3 regions of the Arthrobacter sp. Cza30 genome follow, and region 3 is predicted to be linked to each of the others. Evidence: riboswitches for the same ligand, from Rfam matches in the RefSeq annotation. Region 3 holds a riboswitch; each other region holds the start of a gene.
The links. A riboswitch is a leader RNA that binds a small molecule or an ion and turns the genes downstream of it on or off. The one in region 3 is predicted to bind glycine.
Positions count from the first base shown of each region.

Region 1: it holds a riboswitch for glycine, as region 3 does, so the genes downstream of both, gcvH (glycine cleavage system protein GcvH) here and AC5RVZ_RS05120 (glycine cleavage system aminomethyltransferase GcvT) in region 3, are expected to answer to the same signal.
Region 2: it holds a riboswitch for glycine, as region 3 does, so the genes downstream of both, gcvP (aminomethyl-transferring glycine dehydrogenase) here and AC5RVZ_RS05120 (glycine cleavage system aminomethyltransferase GcvT) in region 3, are expected to answer to the same signal.

Region 1 covers NZ_JBNHGA010000002.1:649,370-654,833, forward strand. The annotation lists gene AC5RVZ_RS08330 (zinc metalloprotease) at 1-1,017, opposite strand, end outside; gene AC5RVZ_RS08335 (peptidoglycan-binding protein) at 1,025-1,771, opposite strand; glycine riboswitch at 2,190-2,291, shown strand; gene gcvH (glycine cleavage system protein GcvH) at 2,731-3,117, shown strand; gene glyA (serine hydroxymethyltransferase) at 3,114-4,439, shown strand; gene AC5RVZ_RS08350 (L-serine ammonia-lyase) at 4,448-5,464, shown strand, end outside.
Region 2 covers NZ_JBNHGA010000002.1:314,165-319,628, reverse strand. The annotation lists gene AC5RVZ_RS06755 (MFS transporter) at 1-28, shown strand, start outside; gene AC5RVZ_RS06750 (S66 family peptidase) at 65-1,114, shown strand; gene AC5RVZ_RS06745 (mycothiol transferase) at 1,246-1,758, shown strand; glycine riboswitch at 1,885-1,984, shown strand; gene gcvP (aminomethyl-transferring glycine dehydrogenase) at 2,156-5,035, shown strand; gene gcvT (glycine cleavage system aminomethyltransferase GcvT) at 5,051-5,464, shown strand, end outside.
Region 3 covers NZ_JBNHGA010000001.1:1,114,771-1,120,234, forward strand. The annotation lists gene nadA (quinolinate synthase NadA) at 1-728, opposite strand, end outside; gene AC5RVZ_RS05110 (NUDIX hydrolase) at 752-1,471, opposite strand; gene AC5RVZ_RS05115 (MarP family serine protease) at 1,602-2,777, shown strand; glycine riboswitch at 2,821-2,917, shown strand; glycine riboswitch at 2,919-3,042, shown strand; gene AC5RVZ_RS05120 (glycine cleavage system aminomethyltransferase GcvT) at 3,088-4,260, shown strand; gene gcvH (glycine cleavage system protein GcvH) at 4,257-4,664, shown strand; gene gcvP (aminomethyl-transferring glycine dehydrogenase) at 4,676-5,464, shown strand, end outside.

The DNA of each region.
Region 1 (5,464 bases), on a different contig from region 3:
GGGTTCGGGATCGGACCACCGCCAGGGCAGCAGCCCCAGCAGGGTGGGCTTGATCCGTTGGAACAGGTCGGGAACCCCGGTGGCGTCGGCGAGAATGTGGTACCCGTCGAAGCGGACCAGGGGCAGCAGTTGGCGCACCATCTGCAGTATCTGGGTCACCACCACCAGCAGCAGCGCGTCGAACCCGGTGAGCCACCAGGCGCCTATCGTGCCCACCACGACGATGGCGTTGAAGTACAGGCCGCCCAGATCGGTGCGGAGCCGGCCGCCGCGTCCCAGCCGGTAGGAGTCTGTGACATCGGTGTAGAAGGCGGGCCAGATCAGGTACAGGCCCACGCCCATGGCTCCCGGGGTTGCGCCGCCGCGGCGCGCGCCGGCGGCATGGCCGAACTCGTGGAAGCCGGCCGAAAGGAGGGTGATGGCGAACACCAAAAGCAGCAGCCCGGGGTTGGCGAAGGCTTGGTGCGTTGCCGAGCCGAGGCCCTTGACCATGAGCACCCACCAGCACGCCGCCAGGAAGGCCAAGGTCACGGGCAGGGCGATCAGCGGGTGGAAGAGGACGGCGAACGGAGCGGTCAGCTTCCGGGTCAGCGCGGGATCCGTGACCGTGTAGCGGAACCGCATGCCCAGCAGCGGGCTGGCCTTTTTGACTTCGGGCTGCGAGCCGTCCGCGAGCCGCAGCAGGCCCAGCGGCAGCAGCTGCTTTTCCATCAGGGTCTGCACGTTTCCGGCAGTGATCAGCCGGCCGGACGTCTCGCCGGCGTGTTCGGCAATTTGGTCGAGGTTTCGGGAGCCGTCCACGCCCTCCAGGACCGCATACAGGAGTGGGGTGAGCTGGAGCGTCTGGCCGTCTGCGCGCCGGACCAGGGCGGGCGGCTCCCGGTAGCCGGATCCCTGTGCCGGTCCGAGGAGTTGCACGCCCTCGGCCAGCGTCGGGACGTCAACCGAAGGGGCAGCCGGCCGGCCGCCGGGCAGCGGGTCACTCTTGGCCGGCGGCCGGCTCGGACTGATGCTCATTCAGGGACTATTGTTCGAGATCGGACTGCTGGCCGGCGCTGGCCTCGGCGCTGCCGTCAATCTGCTGGTTGATGATGGCGTCCTGCTGCGCCACCGCGACGGCGTTGCTGTCGACCGAACCGATATTCGCGGCCACCGCGGCGTCGATCGGCGCGGCAACGTTGGCGTTGGCGGCAACGGCGCCGTTGATCGGGGCGGCAATATCGGCGTCCGCGGCCAGATTAACGTTGACGTTGAGCAGGTTCCCGTCGAGGGTCGACCCAAGGCCTTCCGTGACGGATCCGGTGTCGGGCAGGGTGCCGTCGGGAAGCAGCGCAGGGGCAGTTGCCTCCTGCCCGGTGGCCTTCTGGGCAAGGCCAGAATCACCGACGGCGGCGCCCGTCCCGGCAGCGGACCCGGCCGTAGTCCCGGCATCCTCCACAGTGTCATTGCCCTGGTCGATGGTGCTGTCCTGGGTGGACTCGGCGGTCGCGTCGGCGGTGATGCCCTGGTTGATGATGACTCCCTGGTCGGACAGGGCCTGCGCCGTGGAGCCGGCCGAGAGGAGGTTGGCCGAGGCCGCGGCATCGATGGGGGCCGCCACGTTGGCGTTCGCCGCGACGGCCAGGTCGATCGGCGCGGCCGCATCGATGGCCAGGTCGAGATCGGCATTCAGATCCAGGATGGACGCGACTTCCTTGTCCGGCAGCGCGGTCCCGGACTGCGATTCGAGTTCCTCCGGCGATAGCGGCGTGCGTCCCATGTCGTTGCTCATCAAAATCTCCGTCTCCGGCGCAAAGCGCCATTCGTTCCAACCCGTTGTCGAAACCTGTCGACTCTTGTCAACGGCCCGGCGGTACCGGCGCCTTGGTCATCAGCCTTCCTCTCGACGACATCAACGGAAAGCATACTGATGAATCCATTCATTGTGTAGGCATCGGCGTTCTCCCGGACGCGCAGCGGCGCACGCGACCCTGGACGGGTGCCGGCACTACCGGAGAGGCGGCCGGCGAGATCGGAGAGTGGCGGCCGCCGGGACCGGAGAGTGACGGCTAGCGGGACGGGACCTTGAATTGGCGGCCGGCGCAAACCTTGGAGCGGCGACGGGGCCCGATGTTTGGCGGCGGCAATTTGGGATCCCACCGGCCCTGCGTGTAGGGTGTGAGGCGAATCACCCACAACTGAATGCCTTTCGAACCGCGGCGGGAGAGTCCTCTCCGCACACCATCCGGGCAGGCGCCGTAGGAGCAAATCCTCCCCAGGAATCTCTCAGGCCCATGTACCGCCGCGGCGAGGCAACTCTGGAAAGCAGTCAGGCAGCAGCCTGGCTCACCGACGGTGCAAGCGGAACACACTCCGCGGAATCTCTCAGGTCAGATACAGAGCGGGGAGGAACCCCAATCCCAGCCGAGCCCTCGGGCCGGCCCGATCTTGGAGTTCCTCATGACTTCCTACCTGCAGCGGCGCGTCCTCCGCAGACATTCAAAGACTTGGTTGCCGGCCCTGGCCCCACCTTGATCCCCGCCCCGTCGTTCCCGGTGCCCGGCGCCCTGATCCTCGAGCCAAGGAGTCCGGGGATCTGGCGGCCAGCGACCGCTTCATCGAAGCCATGATCGCCGTCCGCACGTGCTTCCGCGCACTAAGCGTCACGGCGAACAAAAACGGGTGCACTACAGGGGCCGAGGCGACCTCCTCTCATCTCCTCAACAAAAGCGTGTTAAGAAAGGCATCACAGTGAGCAAAGTCAACGCCGAACTACGATACTCCGCGGAGCACGAATGGGTGGCCGCCGACGGTTCCGGCCCGTCCAGGATCGGCGTCTCTGCCGTGGCAACCGAGGCGCTGGGCGACATCGTGTACGTGGATCTCCCCGAGGTCGGTACCGTCGTGACGGCCGGCGAGACCTGCGGTGAAATCGAGTCCACCAAGTCCGTTTCGGACCTCTACTCCCCGGTGACCGGCGAGGTCATCGAAGTCAACGGCGACGCCGTGGCCGATCCCGCCGTGATCAACGATGACCCCTACGGTGCCGGCTGGCTGTTCACCGTCCAGGTGTCGGAGGAAGGCCCGCTGCTCTCCGCCGAGGAGTACGCCTCCGCCAACGGTGGTGAAGTAGCATGACCGCGGCAATGACGGCGGTCGCCAGCACCAGCCTGAACGCGGACCTGGGTGTCCTCGATCCGGAAATCGCCGCCCAGATCGACAATGAGCTGCGCCGCCAGCAGTCCGGGCTGGAAATGATCGCCTCGGAGAACCACACCCCCGTCGCCGTCATGCAGGCGCAGGGCTCGGTGCTGACCAACAAGTACGCCGAGGGTTACCCGGGGCGCCGGTACTACGGCGGCTGCGAGCACGTCGACGTGATCGAGCAGCTGGCCATCGACCGGGTCAAGGAGCTGTTCGGCGCCGGCTTCGCCAACGTCCAGCCGCACTCCGGCGCGCAGGCCAACGCCTCTGTGATGCACGCCCTGATCAAGCCCGGCGACACGATCCTGGGCCTGAACCTGGCCCACGGCGGGCACCTGACCCACGGCATGAAGATCAACTTCTCCGGCAGGCTCTACAACGTGGCCGCCTACGGCGTCTCCGAGGAGGACCACCGGGTCGACATGGCGGAGGTGGAGCGGCTGGCGCACGCGCACCAGCCGCAGCTGATCATCGCCGGCTGGTCCGCCTACCCGCGCGAACTCGACTTCGCGGAATTCCGCCGGATCGCCGACGACGTCGGGGCGTACCTGATGGTGGACATGGCGCACATCGCCGGCCTGGTGGCCGCCGGCCTGCACGCCAGCCCGGTGCCGCACGCCCACGTGGTCACGTCCACCACGCACAAGACGCTGGCGGGTCCGCGCGGCGGCATCATCCTGACCAACGAGGCGGACATCGCCAAGAAGATCAATTCCGCGGTGTTCCCCGGCCAGCAGGGCGGGCCGCTCGAACACGTCATCGCGGGCAAGGCCGTGGCGTTCAAGGTTGCCGCCTCCGAAGAATTCGCCGACCGCCAGCAGCGCACGCTGGCGGGCGCACGCATCCTGGCCGAGCGGCTGTCGCAGCAGGACGTCGCGGAGAAGGGCATCACGGTGCTGACCGGCGGCACCGACGTGCACCTGGTCCTGGTTGACCTGCGCAATTCCGAGCTGGACGGCCAGCAGGGCGAGGACCTGCTGGCGGCCATCGACATCACGGTGAACCGCAACGCGGTGCCGTTCGACCCGCGGCCGCCCATGGTCACCTCCGGCCTGCGCATCGGCACGCCGGCGCTGGCCACCCGCGGCTTCGGCGACGCGGCGTTCCGCGAGGTCGCGGACATCATCGCCGAGGCCCTCATCGCCGGGCCGGCCGCTGACCTGTCCGGTATGAAGACCCGGGTGGAGGCACTGGCCCAGGCGCATCCGCTCTACCCGGACCTGGCACCGGTTTCCACGCCCACCGAAGGGCGCTGAGGAGCCTCATGGCCGTAGGCGTCTTCGACCTCTTTACCGTAGGCATCGGTCCGTCCAGTTCGCACACCGTCGGTCCGATGCGGGCGGCCGCCGTCTTTGCCGGTGAACTGGTGTCACGCGGCGTGCTGGACCGGGTGGCAGGGCTGCGGGTGGACCTGTACGGGTCCCTCGCGGCCACCGGCCGCGGCCACGGCACGTTCACGGCGGTGATGCTCGGGCTGGAAGGTTTCCAGCCCGAGCAGATCCTGCCGGACGACGTCGAATCCCGGCTGGCAAAGATGGCCTCGACCGGCGAGTTGCAGTTGTGCGCGCGGGTCGAGGGCTCGGCCGGACGGGTCCTGGACTACCGGGTCGAGGACATGGTGCAGCATCCGCTCACCGTGCTGCCCCGGCACACCAACGGGATGAAATTCCAGGTGACCGACGACGCCGGCGCCGTCCTTCACGAGGCGACGTTCTTTTCCGTGGGCGGCGGCTTCGTGGTCCGCGACGGCGAGGAAGGTGCGGCGGCCCGGGAGCTCGATGCCGCCCAGGAGACGCTCCCCTACCCCTTCCGGACGGCGGCGGAACTGCTGAAACACTGCCGCAACACCGGCCTGGGCATCAGCGACATCATGATGCTCAACGAGAAGGCCTCGCGCTCCGAGGCGGAGATCCGTGCCGGCTTGATCCACATCTGGCAGGTGATGGAGGACTGCAAGGACTCCGCCATCAGGCGCGAAGGTTTCCTGCCCGGCGGGCTGAACGTCCGCCGCCGGGCCCCGGCCTGGCATGAGCGGCTGCGCAAGGAGGACAAGGACCGGGACCACAAATACTGGCAGGAATGGGTCAACCTGGTGGCCCTGGCCGTGAACGAGGAGAACGCCTCGGGAGGCCGCGTCGTCACCGCACCGACCAACGGAGCGGCCGGCATCATCCCCGCGGTCATGTTCTACGCCACGCACTACGCGCCGGGCATGGACAAGGCGACGCAGGCGGACAAGGAAGACGTCATCGTGAAATTCCTGTTGGCGGCCGCCGCCGTC
Region 2 (5,464 bases), on a different contig from region 3:
TCTGGAGGATTCGGCCCGGGATGAATAGCGGCCGCTTAGGCACAGCCCGTGGTTGGATGGGGAAATGCCGAGCCATGCCCGCGTATCCCCGCCCAAGCTTGAGCCCGGTGACCGGGTCGCGGTTCTCTCCCCGTCCTTTGCTGCCCCGGGGTTCGCGCCGGATGTCCACGAGCAGGCGATGCGTCGACTCAGCGCCGAAACGGGGCTGGTCCCCGTGGAATACCCGACGACCCGGAAGCTTGGCGCTTCCGCCGCGGAACGCGCCGCGGATCTACACGCCGCTTTGTCCGACCCGGCTATCCGGGCCATCCTCGCGACCATAGGCGGCGACGACCAGGTAGCCCTCATTCCCCATCTGGACGCCGGCCTCGCCGCCGCGAACCCCAAGATCTTCATGGGCTACAGCGACAACACGAACCTCTTGAACTGGCTGTGGTCGCTCGGGATAGCGGGCTACTACGGGGGCTCGACCCAGGTGCACCTCGGCGCCGGACCGCACATTGACGACCAGCACCTCGCCTCGCTGAAGGCCGCGCTGTTGACGGGCGGTGAGCTGGAAATTATGGACCCGGGAGAGTCCGAGGACTTCGGGCCGGACTGGCTGACGCCGCAAGCCCTTGTCGACTTCGGCGAACGGGAACCCACGCAGCCGTGGACCTGGGCGGGGCCCGAGCGGGAAGCGACCGGCCGCACGTGGGGCGGCTGCCTGGAAGTCATCGATCAGCTGGCCATGGCCGACCGGCTTCCGCCTCGGGAAGCCCTCGAGGGGTCGATCCTGATCCTTGAAACCAGCGAGGAGTTGCCTCCGGCAGCGTGGGTCAAGAGATGGGTCCGGGCATTGGGGGAACGGGGCGTCCTCTCGGCCGTGGAAGGAGTGCTCGTCGCCCGGCCGCCGGTGAGCAGTCACGGTACGGTCCCGCCGGCGGAGGAGCGGGCACGGCTCCGCGCCGCGCAACGCGATGCAGTCCTCGCCGAGATGAAGCGCTACAACGACCACGCCGTCGTCTGCGTCGGAGTCCCGTTCGGCCATACCCGTCCGCAATGGATCGTGCCCTACGGCGGGACAATGCGGCTCAATGGCCGAGATCGAACCATCACGGCCGATTACAGTTGACCGCCGGGTGGCAGGCGGTCCGGGCGGCGGATGCGCGGGCACCGGGACCGCCCCCCCTGCCGGCGGGCACGCATTCCTCGCCGCGGCCCCGGCCGGTAAGCTGGCGCCACAGTCGACCGGCGGGAGGCGCCATGAAGTTCAACGACCTGCTCGCAGATGCCTACGGCAGGATCCAGGAACGCGTCCACTTCGTGTTGGACGGGCTGGACGCCGGACAGTTGGCCACCCGGCCCGGCGGCGACAGCAACTCGATCGCCTGGCTGGTCTGGCATCTGACGCGCATCCAGGACGACCATATTGCCGATGTCGCCGGCACGGACCAGTACTGGCTGACCGGCTGGGCGGAGCGGTTCGACCTGCCGCTGCCGCGAAAAGACCATGGCTACGGCCACACGTCCGAGCAGGTAGCGGCCGTCCGGGTCGAATCGGCCGACCTGCTGCGCGGCTATTACGACGACGTCCATGCCGGCACCCTGAAGTACCTCGCCGGGCTGAGCGAGGATGACCTGGACCGGATCGTGGACACCCGGTGGGACCCGCACGTCAGCCTGGGGGTGCGGCTGGTCAGCGTCCTGGACGACTGCCTGGAGCACATCGGGCAGGCCGCCTACGTGAAGGGCATGCTCTCGCGCACCGAAGCGTAGCCGCGGCCACGCGGGTTCCGGCGCCCCCGCGGCGGCCGCACACCGCGCCGTCGGGCGTCGCCGCCTTGTTGCCCGCCAGCCGCTGGACTACCATTCAAGGAGTCAGACACAACTGCATACAGCCTTCGACATGCGGCGGGAGAGTCCTGCTGGGTACCAGTCAGCAGGCGCCGTAGGAGCAATACCTCCCCAGGAATCTCTCAGGCCCCTGTACCGCCGCGGAGAGGCAACTCTGGAAAGCAGCCGGACCGTTCAGGACCGGCTCACCGACGGTGCAAGCAGGAGGCGGCCCCCTGGGCCGCAGCCTGCGGAATCTCTCAGGTTCAGTCACAGAGCGGGGAGGAACCCTTCACTACCGGCATGGTCCGCCCAGCCGGGGATAACTGGAGTTCCTCACATGACGGCTAAGTCCACCAGCGCTACCCGGCCCGGCAGCGCCTCCTTCACCGACCGACACATTGGTCCGCGCCGGAACGACGCGGAAACCATGCTCAAGCAGTTGGGCTACGGCAGCATCGACGACCTGGTGGACGCGGCCGTGCCCGCCGACATCCGCCAGCAGGAACCGCTGGCGCTGCCCGCCGCCCGCAGCGAGTCCCAGGTCCTCGGGGACCTGCGCGCCCTCGCCGCGAAGAACGTGACGGCCGTGCAGATGATCGGCCAGGGCTACTACGACACCATCACGCCGCCGGTGATCCGCCGCAATGTGGTGGAGGACCCGGCCTGGTACACCGCCTACACGCCCTACCAGCCGGAAATCTCGCAGGGCCGGCTGGAGGCGCTGCTGAACTTCCAGACCATGGTCCAGGACCTCACCGCGCTGCCGATCGCCAACGCCTCGCTGCTGGACGAAGCCACCGCCGTGGCCGAAGCGGTGCTGCTGATGCGCCGGTCCAACAAGTCCAAGTCCGCCGGCAAGACCGTGCTGGACGCGGACCTGCTGCCGCAGACCATCGCCGTCGTCAAGGGCCGGGCCGAAGCGCTGGACTTCGACGTAGAGGTTGCCGACCTCTCCGCTGGCCTGCCGGACGGCGACATCTCGGGCATCGTGCTGCAGCAGCCGGGAGCCTCCGGCCGGGTGTTCGACCAGGCTCCGGTGATCGCGCAGGCCAAGGAGCGCGGCGCCTTGGTCACCGTGGCCGCCGACCTGCTGGCGCTGACCCTGATCACGCCGCCCGGCGAGCAGGGCGCGGACATCGCCGTCGGCAACACCCAGCGTTTCGGCGTGCCGCTCTTCTTCGGCGGCCCGCACGCCGCCTACATGGCCGTCCGCAAGGGGCTGGAGCGCTCCTTGCCCGGCCGCCTGGTGGGCGTCTCGAAGGACGACGCCGGCCGCCCCGCCTACCGCCTGGCGCTGCAGACCCGTGAGCAGCACATCCGCCGCGAGAAGGCCACCTCCAACATCTGCACCGCGCAGGCGCTGCTGGCCGTCGTTGCCAGCATGTACGCCGTCTACCACGGCCCCGAGGGCCTGAAGGCGATCGCGCAGCACGCCAATGAGGCCGCCCGCACCCTGGCCGGCGCGCTCACCGGCGCCGGCTACGCGCTGGCGGCCGACCGGTTCTTCGACACCCTCACGGTGAAGGCTCCGGGCAAGGCCGCGGAAGTCGCCGCCGCCGCGGAGGCCAAGGGCGTGAACCTGCGCCGCATCGACGCCGACCACGTTGGCATTTCCGCCGATGAAACAACGACGCCGGAGCACCTCACCCTGGTCGCGGAGGCCTTTGGCGTGGAGGACGCCGCCGGCAAGATCGCCGAAGCGGCGGAGAACACCGGCTTCGAACTGCCGGACGACCTGCTGCGCAGCTCCTCCTACCTGGACCATCCGGTGTTCCACAGCCACCGCTCCGAGACCCAGATGCTGCGCTACCTGCGCCGGCTGTCGGACCGCGACCTGGCCCTGGACCGGACCATGATCCCGCTGGGCTCGTGCACCATGAAGCTGAACGCGACTGCGGAAATGGAGGCGATGACCTGGCCGGAATTCGCGTCCATCCACCCGTTCGCCCCGGCCAGCCAGACCGCCGGCTGGCGAGAGCTGATCACCGATCTGGAGGAACGCCTCGCGGCGATCACCGGCTACGCCGGCGTCTCCATCCAGCCCAACGCCGGTTCGCAGGGCGAATACGCCGGCCTGCTCGCCATCCGCCGCTACCACCTGGCCAACGGCGACGACCAGCGCGACGTCTGCCTGATCCCCGCCTCCGCGCACGGCACCAACGCCGCCTCGGCCGTGCTGGCCGGCATGAAGGTCGTAGTGGTCGCGACGGCACCGGACGGCACCATCGACCACGCCGACCTGCGCGCGAAGATCGACCAGCACGCCGACGCGCTGTCGGCCATCATGATCACTTATCCGTCGACGCACGGCGTGTACGACGCCGATGTGCGCGACGTGTGCGAGGCGGTCCATGCCGCCGGCGGGCAGGTGTACATCGACGGGGCCAACCTCAACGCGCTGGTAGGACTCGCGCAGCCGGGCAAGTTCGGCGGCGACGTCTCCCACCTGAACCTGCACAAGACCTTCTGCATCCCGCACGGCGGCGGCGGCCCCGGCGTCGGGCCGGTAGCGGTGGCCGAACACCTGGTGCCGTTCCTGCCGGGCAACGCCGCGCTGGCCGAACACGAAGGCAAGGGCGTGCCCGTCTCGGCCAGCGAGTACGGCTCGGCCGGCGTGCTGCCGATCTCCTGGGCCTACGTGGCCATGATGGGGGCAGAGGGCCTGACCGAGGCAACGAAGAGCGCCCTGCTGGCCGCCAACTACGTCGCCGCCCGGCTGAACGAGCACTTCCCGGTGCTCTACACCGGCAACGACGGGCTGGTCGCGCACGAGTGCATCCTGGACCTGCGCGAACTCACCGCCAAGTCGGGGGTGACCGCCGAGGACGTGGCCAAGCGCCTGATCGACTATGGCTTCCACGCGCCCACCCTGTCCTTCCCCGTGGCCGGCACCCTGATGGTGGAGCCGACCGAGTCCGAGGACCTGGCGGAGATTGAGCGGTTTATCGACGCGATGATCGCGATCAAGGGTGAAATCGACCAGGTGATCGCCGGCGACTTCCCGCTCGACGCCAGCCCGCTGCGCCTGGCCCCGCACACCGCCGCCGCCGTGGTCAGCTCCGACTGGGACCGGCCGTACACCCGGGAGCAGGCCGCCTTCCCGGTACCGGGCCTGCAAGTGGACAAATACTTCGCCCCGGTCGGACGGATCGACGGCGCCGGCGGCGACCGCAACCTGATTTGCAGCTGCCCGCCGCCCGAAGCCTTCGAGAACTAGAGAGGTCAGCACCGCATGACTACCGAGACCACCACCATGCCCCGGCACACCGCGCTCTACGAGGAACACGAGCGGCTGGGTGCGTCCTTCACCGACTTCGGCGGCTGGATGATGCCGCTGAAGTACAGCAGCGAATTGGCCGAGCACCGCGCAGTGCGCAGCAGCGCCGGCCTGTTCGACCTCTCGCACATGGGCGAAGTTTGGGTCACCGGCCCGGAGGCCGGGAAGTTCCTGGACTACGCACTCGTCGGCAAGCTCTCCGCCGTCACCGAGGGCCGGGCCAAGTATTCGCTGATCTGCAACGCCGACGGCGGCATCATCGATGACCTGATCATCTACCGGCGTCCCGCCGACCAGCACGGGGACCGTTACCTGGTGGTGCCCAATGCCGGCAACGCCCCGACGGTCGCCGCGGAACTCGCCGCACGG
Region 3 (5,464 bases):
CGCGCGAACGCCCACTCCAGCACCGTCCGGGCGTTGGACGAGGTGCACACGATCCCGCCGTGCCGACCCACGAAGCCCTTGATGGCGGCGGAGGAGTTCATGTAGGTGACCGGGACGACCGGCACCCGCCCCTCGGCATCCGGCGCGTCCAGATCCCCGTAGACCTCGGCGAGCTGCTCCCAGCACTCCTCGACCTGGTCGATGTCGGCCATGTCGGCCATCGAGCATCCGGCGGCGAGGTTCGGAAGGATCACCGCCTGCTCGGGACGCGAGAGCAGGTCGGCCGTCTCGGCCATGAAATGCACGCCGCAGAAGACGATCGCCTCGGCATCCGGATGCTCCAGCGCGGCGTTGGCCAGCTGGAACGAGTCGCCCACGTAGTCGGCGTGCGTGACCACCTCCTCGCGCTGGTAGAAGTGCCCGAGCACCACGACCCGGTCGCCGAGCGTCGCCTTGGCGGCGCGGATCCGCTCGGCGAGCTCCGACTCCGAGGCCTCGCGGTACTCCCGCGGCAGCTCGCCCTGTCGGGGGGCGCCGGTGGGGATGACGTCTCCCATCGACGACCCCGGTCCGTAGCCGGGGCGGATGTCGAAGTCCCACGGCCCGGCGGCGAGATCGGTGGTGCATGTCGCGGCGGTCGAGGCGCCGGCGACGATGGCCTGGATGGCGTGATCGACGGAGGCGTCGCGCTGCGGGCGACTCTGAAGGGCGATGTTGACGGCGGGCATGGCGGGCCTTCGTTCTTCGGTGATCAGGGACGGGCGTCGAGCGGACCGCGGTCGGCCAGCTCGACGTCCTGGTTGTAGCGGTACAGCCGCGCCGGACGATGGCTGCCGGTGCGGAAGCGGTCGGTGGGGATGAGCGTGCCGGAGTGCTCGACCTGCCGGCGGAAGTTCGCCGGATCCAGGTGCCGGCCGAGGATCGTCTCGTACACCTCGCGGAGCTCGGCCAGGGTGAACTCGTCAGCGAGCAGGCCGTGCGCGATGCGGCTGTAGCCGACCTTGTTGCGCAGACGCCACAGGGCGTAGCCGACGATCTCGTTGTGATCGAACGCCAGCTGCGGCAGCGCGGAGGCATCGAACCACTCGACGTTCTCGACGGATCCGTCGGGCACCTCGTCGGGTCGGATGAGGGCCCAGTAGACGATGGAGACCACGCGGCTGGGGGAGCGGTCGACGGCGCCGAAGGCATAGAGCTGCTCGAGGTAGCTCGGTGCGAGCCCCGTCGTCTCGGCGAGGGTGCGCGATGCCGCGGCATCCAGGCTCTCATCGACATCGAGCCAGCCGCCGGGGAGCGCCCACAGTCCCTGATGGGGGTCCCGCGTTCGGCGGACGAGCGGAAGCACCACGGCGGTGCCGGCGGAGCCGGGAAGCCGGCGAAGAGTGAAGATCACCGTCGAGACGGCGACGCGGATCGCATCGGCCGCGGCCTCGGCGGCGGACGGGGTGGGAAGGGCGGCGGTTCTGGTCATCGTGACTCTTACTCTCGGCTCGATCATAGTGTCACCATGACCAGAAGCCAAACGCCGTCCCTGACGTTGTGATCGAGGCCGCCTCCCAGGCGACCTCAGTACCCTGGCGGGACAAGCCGAAGGGGTGGGGATGATCGTCGTCGACGTGCTGGTGGTGCTCCTTCTGGTGGGCGCGCTGATCGGCGGCATCCGCCGCGGGTTCTTCGCGAGCATCGGAACGCTCGCGGGCCTTGCCGCCGGCGCCGTCGCCGCGTTCTGGCTCACCCCCATGGTGAACGCCTGGGTGCCCTCAGCCGCGTGGCGCGGCGTCGCGGTGCTCGCCACGGCCGTCGGCCTGCTCATCCTGGGTGCCGCGGCGGGAGCGGCGATCGGGCGCGCGCTGCGCTCCGGCGCCGACCGGCTCAAGCTCCGGGTCATCGAGCGCCTGCTCGGCGGTGCGGCATCCGTCGTGGCGGCGGCGCTCGCGCTGGTTCTCGTCGCGCCGGCCATCGCCGTGGCCGGTGTCCCCGCGGTGTCGGCGGCGGTGGGCTCGTCGGCCGTGCTGCGCGGCCTCGACGCCCTCACGCCCCCGTCGATGGATGCGGCGCTCGCGGAACTGCGCAGCGCCGTGATCGAGGACGGGCTGCCCCGCTTCGGCGAGCTCCTCGGGCCGGGTGCCACCGCGCCCGTCGGCCCTCCGGTCGCGCTGGACGATCCCGAGCTCACCCGGGCCGCGGCATCCGTCGCCCGGGTCTCGGGCACCGCCTACGCGTGCGGCCGCGGCTCCACCGGCACCGGCTTCGTCGTCGCGCCCGACCGCGTCGTCACCAACGCGCACGTCGTCGCCGGCGTGGACACGCCGGTGGTCGAGCTGCCGGGAGGCGTCGCACGAGACGGTCGCATCGTCTACTTCGATCCGGTCGACGACCTCGCCGTCATCGCGGTGGACGGCCTGAGCGCCGAACCGCTTCCGTTCTCGGAGACGCTCGGGCCGGGGACGGCCGCGGCGGTGCAGGGCTATCCGCATGGCGGACCGTTCACCATGGTCAACGCCACGGTGCTCTCGACCGGGACGGCGCCGGTGCCCGACATCTACGGCGGGGCGTTCGCCCCGCGGGAGCTGTACTCCCTCGAAGCCGTCGTGCGGCCCGGCAACTCCGGCGGACCGCTCCTCACCGGCGACGGCGCCGTCGCCGGCGTCGTGTTCGCGCGATCGGAGGACGACCCCGACCGCGGCTTCGCCATAACGATGGCCGAGCTCACGCCCGTCGTCGAGCAGGCCCCCTCGCTGAGCGACGCCGTGTCGAGCGGCCGCTGCACCGGCTGACGACGCCGACCGGTATGCTGGCACCGCAAGTCAATACCGGCCAATGACCCGGGCGGGAGAGCCTCGGCAGCACGATCGTCGAGCACCGAAGGAGCAAGCCTCCCCGCCAATCTCTCAGGTACGCGTACCGTCCGGGCCCGGCCGACTCTGGAAAGCGATTCGAGCGCAGCAGGTCGCGCTGGATCCGCCGACGGTGAAACCCCCGGCATCCTTCGACAAGAGGATGCCGCGGTGAAGCTCTCAGGCCTATGACAGAGGGGGAGTTCACAGACGCCGTCCGGCGTCTGCCCGCCCACGAACGGGAGAACTCATGACCGCACCTCGCACCACGGCCCTGCACGAGCGCCACGCGACGCTCGGTGCGTCCTTCACCGATTTCGGCGGCTGGTCCATGCCCGTGCGGTACACGTCCGACCTCGCCGAGCATCACGCGGTGCGCACGGCCGCGGGCCTGTTCGACATCTCCCACATGGCGGAGTTCCTGATCTCCGGCCGGGACGCCGCCCCCTTCCTCGACTACGCCCTCGCCGGCCGCGTCAGCGCCATGGCCGTCGGCAAGGCCAAGTACTCGCTCGTGCTGGCCGAGGCGGGAGGGATCATCGACGACGTCATCGTCTACCGCATCGCCCAGGAGCGCTTCCTCGTGATCGCCAATGCCGGGAACCGGGATGCCGTCGCGGCGGCGTTCGACGACCGTGCGCGCGGGTTCCGTGCGCCGGGACCGGGGGATCCGCTTCCGGAGGGCTCGTTCGCGTTCGTCTCCGGTCAGCCGCGCGCGCTGGTGGAGGACATCACGGACGCGGCGTCGCTGCTGGCGGTGCAGGGGCCCCGCGCTCGGGCCATCCTCGAGCAGACCCCCGGCATCGAGAGCGTGCGCCCGGCGCTCGAAGAGCTCGGCTACTACGCGTGGGCGTCGGGAACCTTCGACGACGCCCCGCTGTTCGTGGCCCGCACGGGCTACACCGGCGAGGACGGCTTCGAGCTTCTCGTGCCGAACGCCGCGGCACCGGCGCTGTGGGACGCGCTGCTGCGCGCCGGCGAGCCGCACGGCCTCGTCCCGGCAGGACTCGCCGCACGCGACACGCTGCGCCTCGAGGCCGGGATGCCGCTGTACGGCCACGAACTCTCGCTGGACGTCCTGCCGGCTCAGGTGGGCCTGGGTCGAGTGGTCGCCGCAGACAAGGAGGACTTCGTCGGGAAGGGCGGGCTCGGCGCGGCCGAGTCGCGCGACGCGCCGGTCCTCGTCGGGCTGACATCCGAGGGGCGCCGCGCCGGCCGCGCCGGCTACGCCGTGATGGACGGCGACACCGCGGTGGGACAGATCACCAGCGGTGCCCTCAGCCCGACGCTCGGGCATCCCATCGCCATGGCGCTGGTGTCCCCGGCGTGCAGCGACCCCGGCACCGAGCTCTTCATCGACGTGCGAGGAACCCGCATCCCCGCGACCGTGACCACCCTGCCCTTCTACAGGAGGAACAAGTGACCGACCTCAGCCGCCTCAAGTACACCGCCGAGCACGAGTGGGTCGCCTTCGACAGCGACCCGTCGACCACGTCGGGGACGATCACCGCGACCGTCGGCATCACCGACTACGCCGCCGACAAGCTCGGCGACGTCGTGTTCGTCGAGCTGCCCGCCGCGGGATCGGCCGTGGCCTCGGCGACCGTCGTGGGTGAGATCGAATCCACCAAGTCCGTCGGCGAGCTGTACGCGCCCCTGAGCGGCGAAGTCGTCGAGGTCAACGACGCCGTCGTCGACGACCCGTCGCTGGTCAACTCCGACCCGTTCGGCGAGGGATGGCTGCTGAAGATCAGCGTCGACGCCGCGACGGTGACGGGCCTGCTCGACCGCGACGCGTACGTCGCGCTCACGGGTGGCGCCGAGTGAACGAGACCATCATGCCGCCGGCGGGCGCACCCGCGGGCTTCGCGGCCCGCCACATCGGAACGGATGCCGCAGCACAGCGCGTCATGCTCGACACGCTCGGCTTCGACTCGGTCGACGCTCTCGTGCGCGCCGCGGTCCCGGCATCGATCCAGACGACGCCGCGCGAGACGAGCAGCATTCCGCGCCCCGCCAGCGAGGCGGAGGCGCTGGCGGAGCTACGCGCGCTGGCGTCGCAGAACCGTCTCGCGCGTCCGATGATCGGCCTGGGCTACTACGACACCTTCACGCCGTCGGTGATCGCGCGCAACGTGCTCGAGAACCCGTCCTGGTACACCGCGTACACGCCGTATCAGCCCGAGATCTCGCAGGGACGCCTCGAGGCGCTCATCAACTTCCAGACGATGGTCACCGATCTCACCGGCCTCGCGACGGCGAACGCGTCGATGCTCGACGAGCCCACCGCCGTGGTCGAGGGCATGCTCGTGGCAAGGCGCGCCTCGAAGTCGGCATCCGACGTCTTCGTCGTCGACGCCGATGCCCTGCCCCAGACCAAGGCCCTGCTGCGGCATCGCGCCACGGCGGTCGGCATCGAGCTCGTCGAGCTCGACCTCGCGCACGGTGCGACGCTGCCCGATGAGCTCTTCGGCGTGTTCCTGCAGTACCCGGGCGCCTCGGGGAACGTCTGGGACCCCGCCGGGGTGGTCGATGCCGCCCACGTCGCGGGCGGTCTGGTCGTCGTCGCGGCGGACCTGCTCGCCCTGACGCTGCTGCGGTCGCCCGGCTCGTTCGGCGCGGACGTC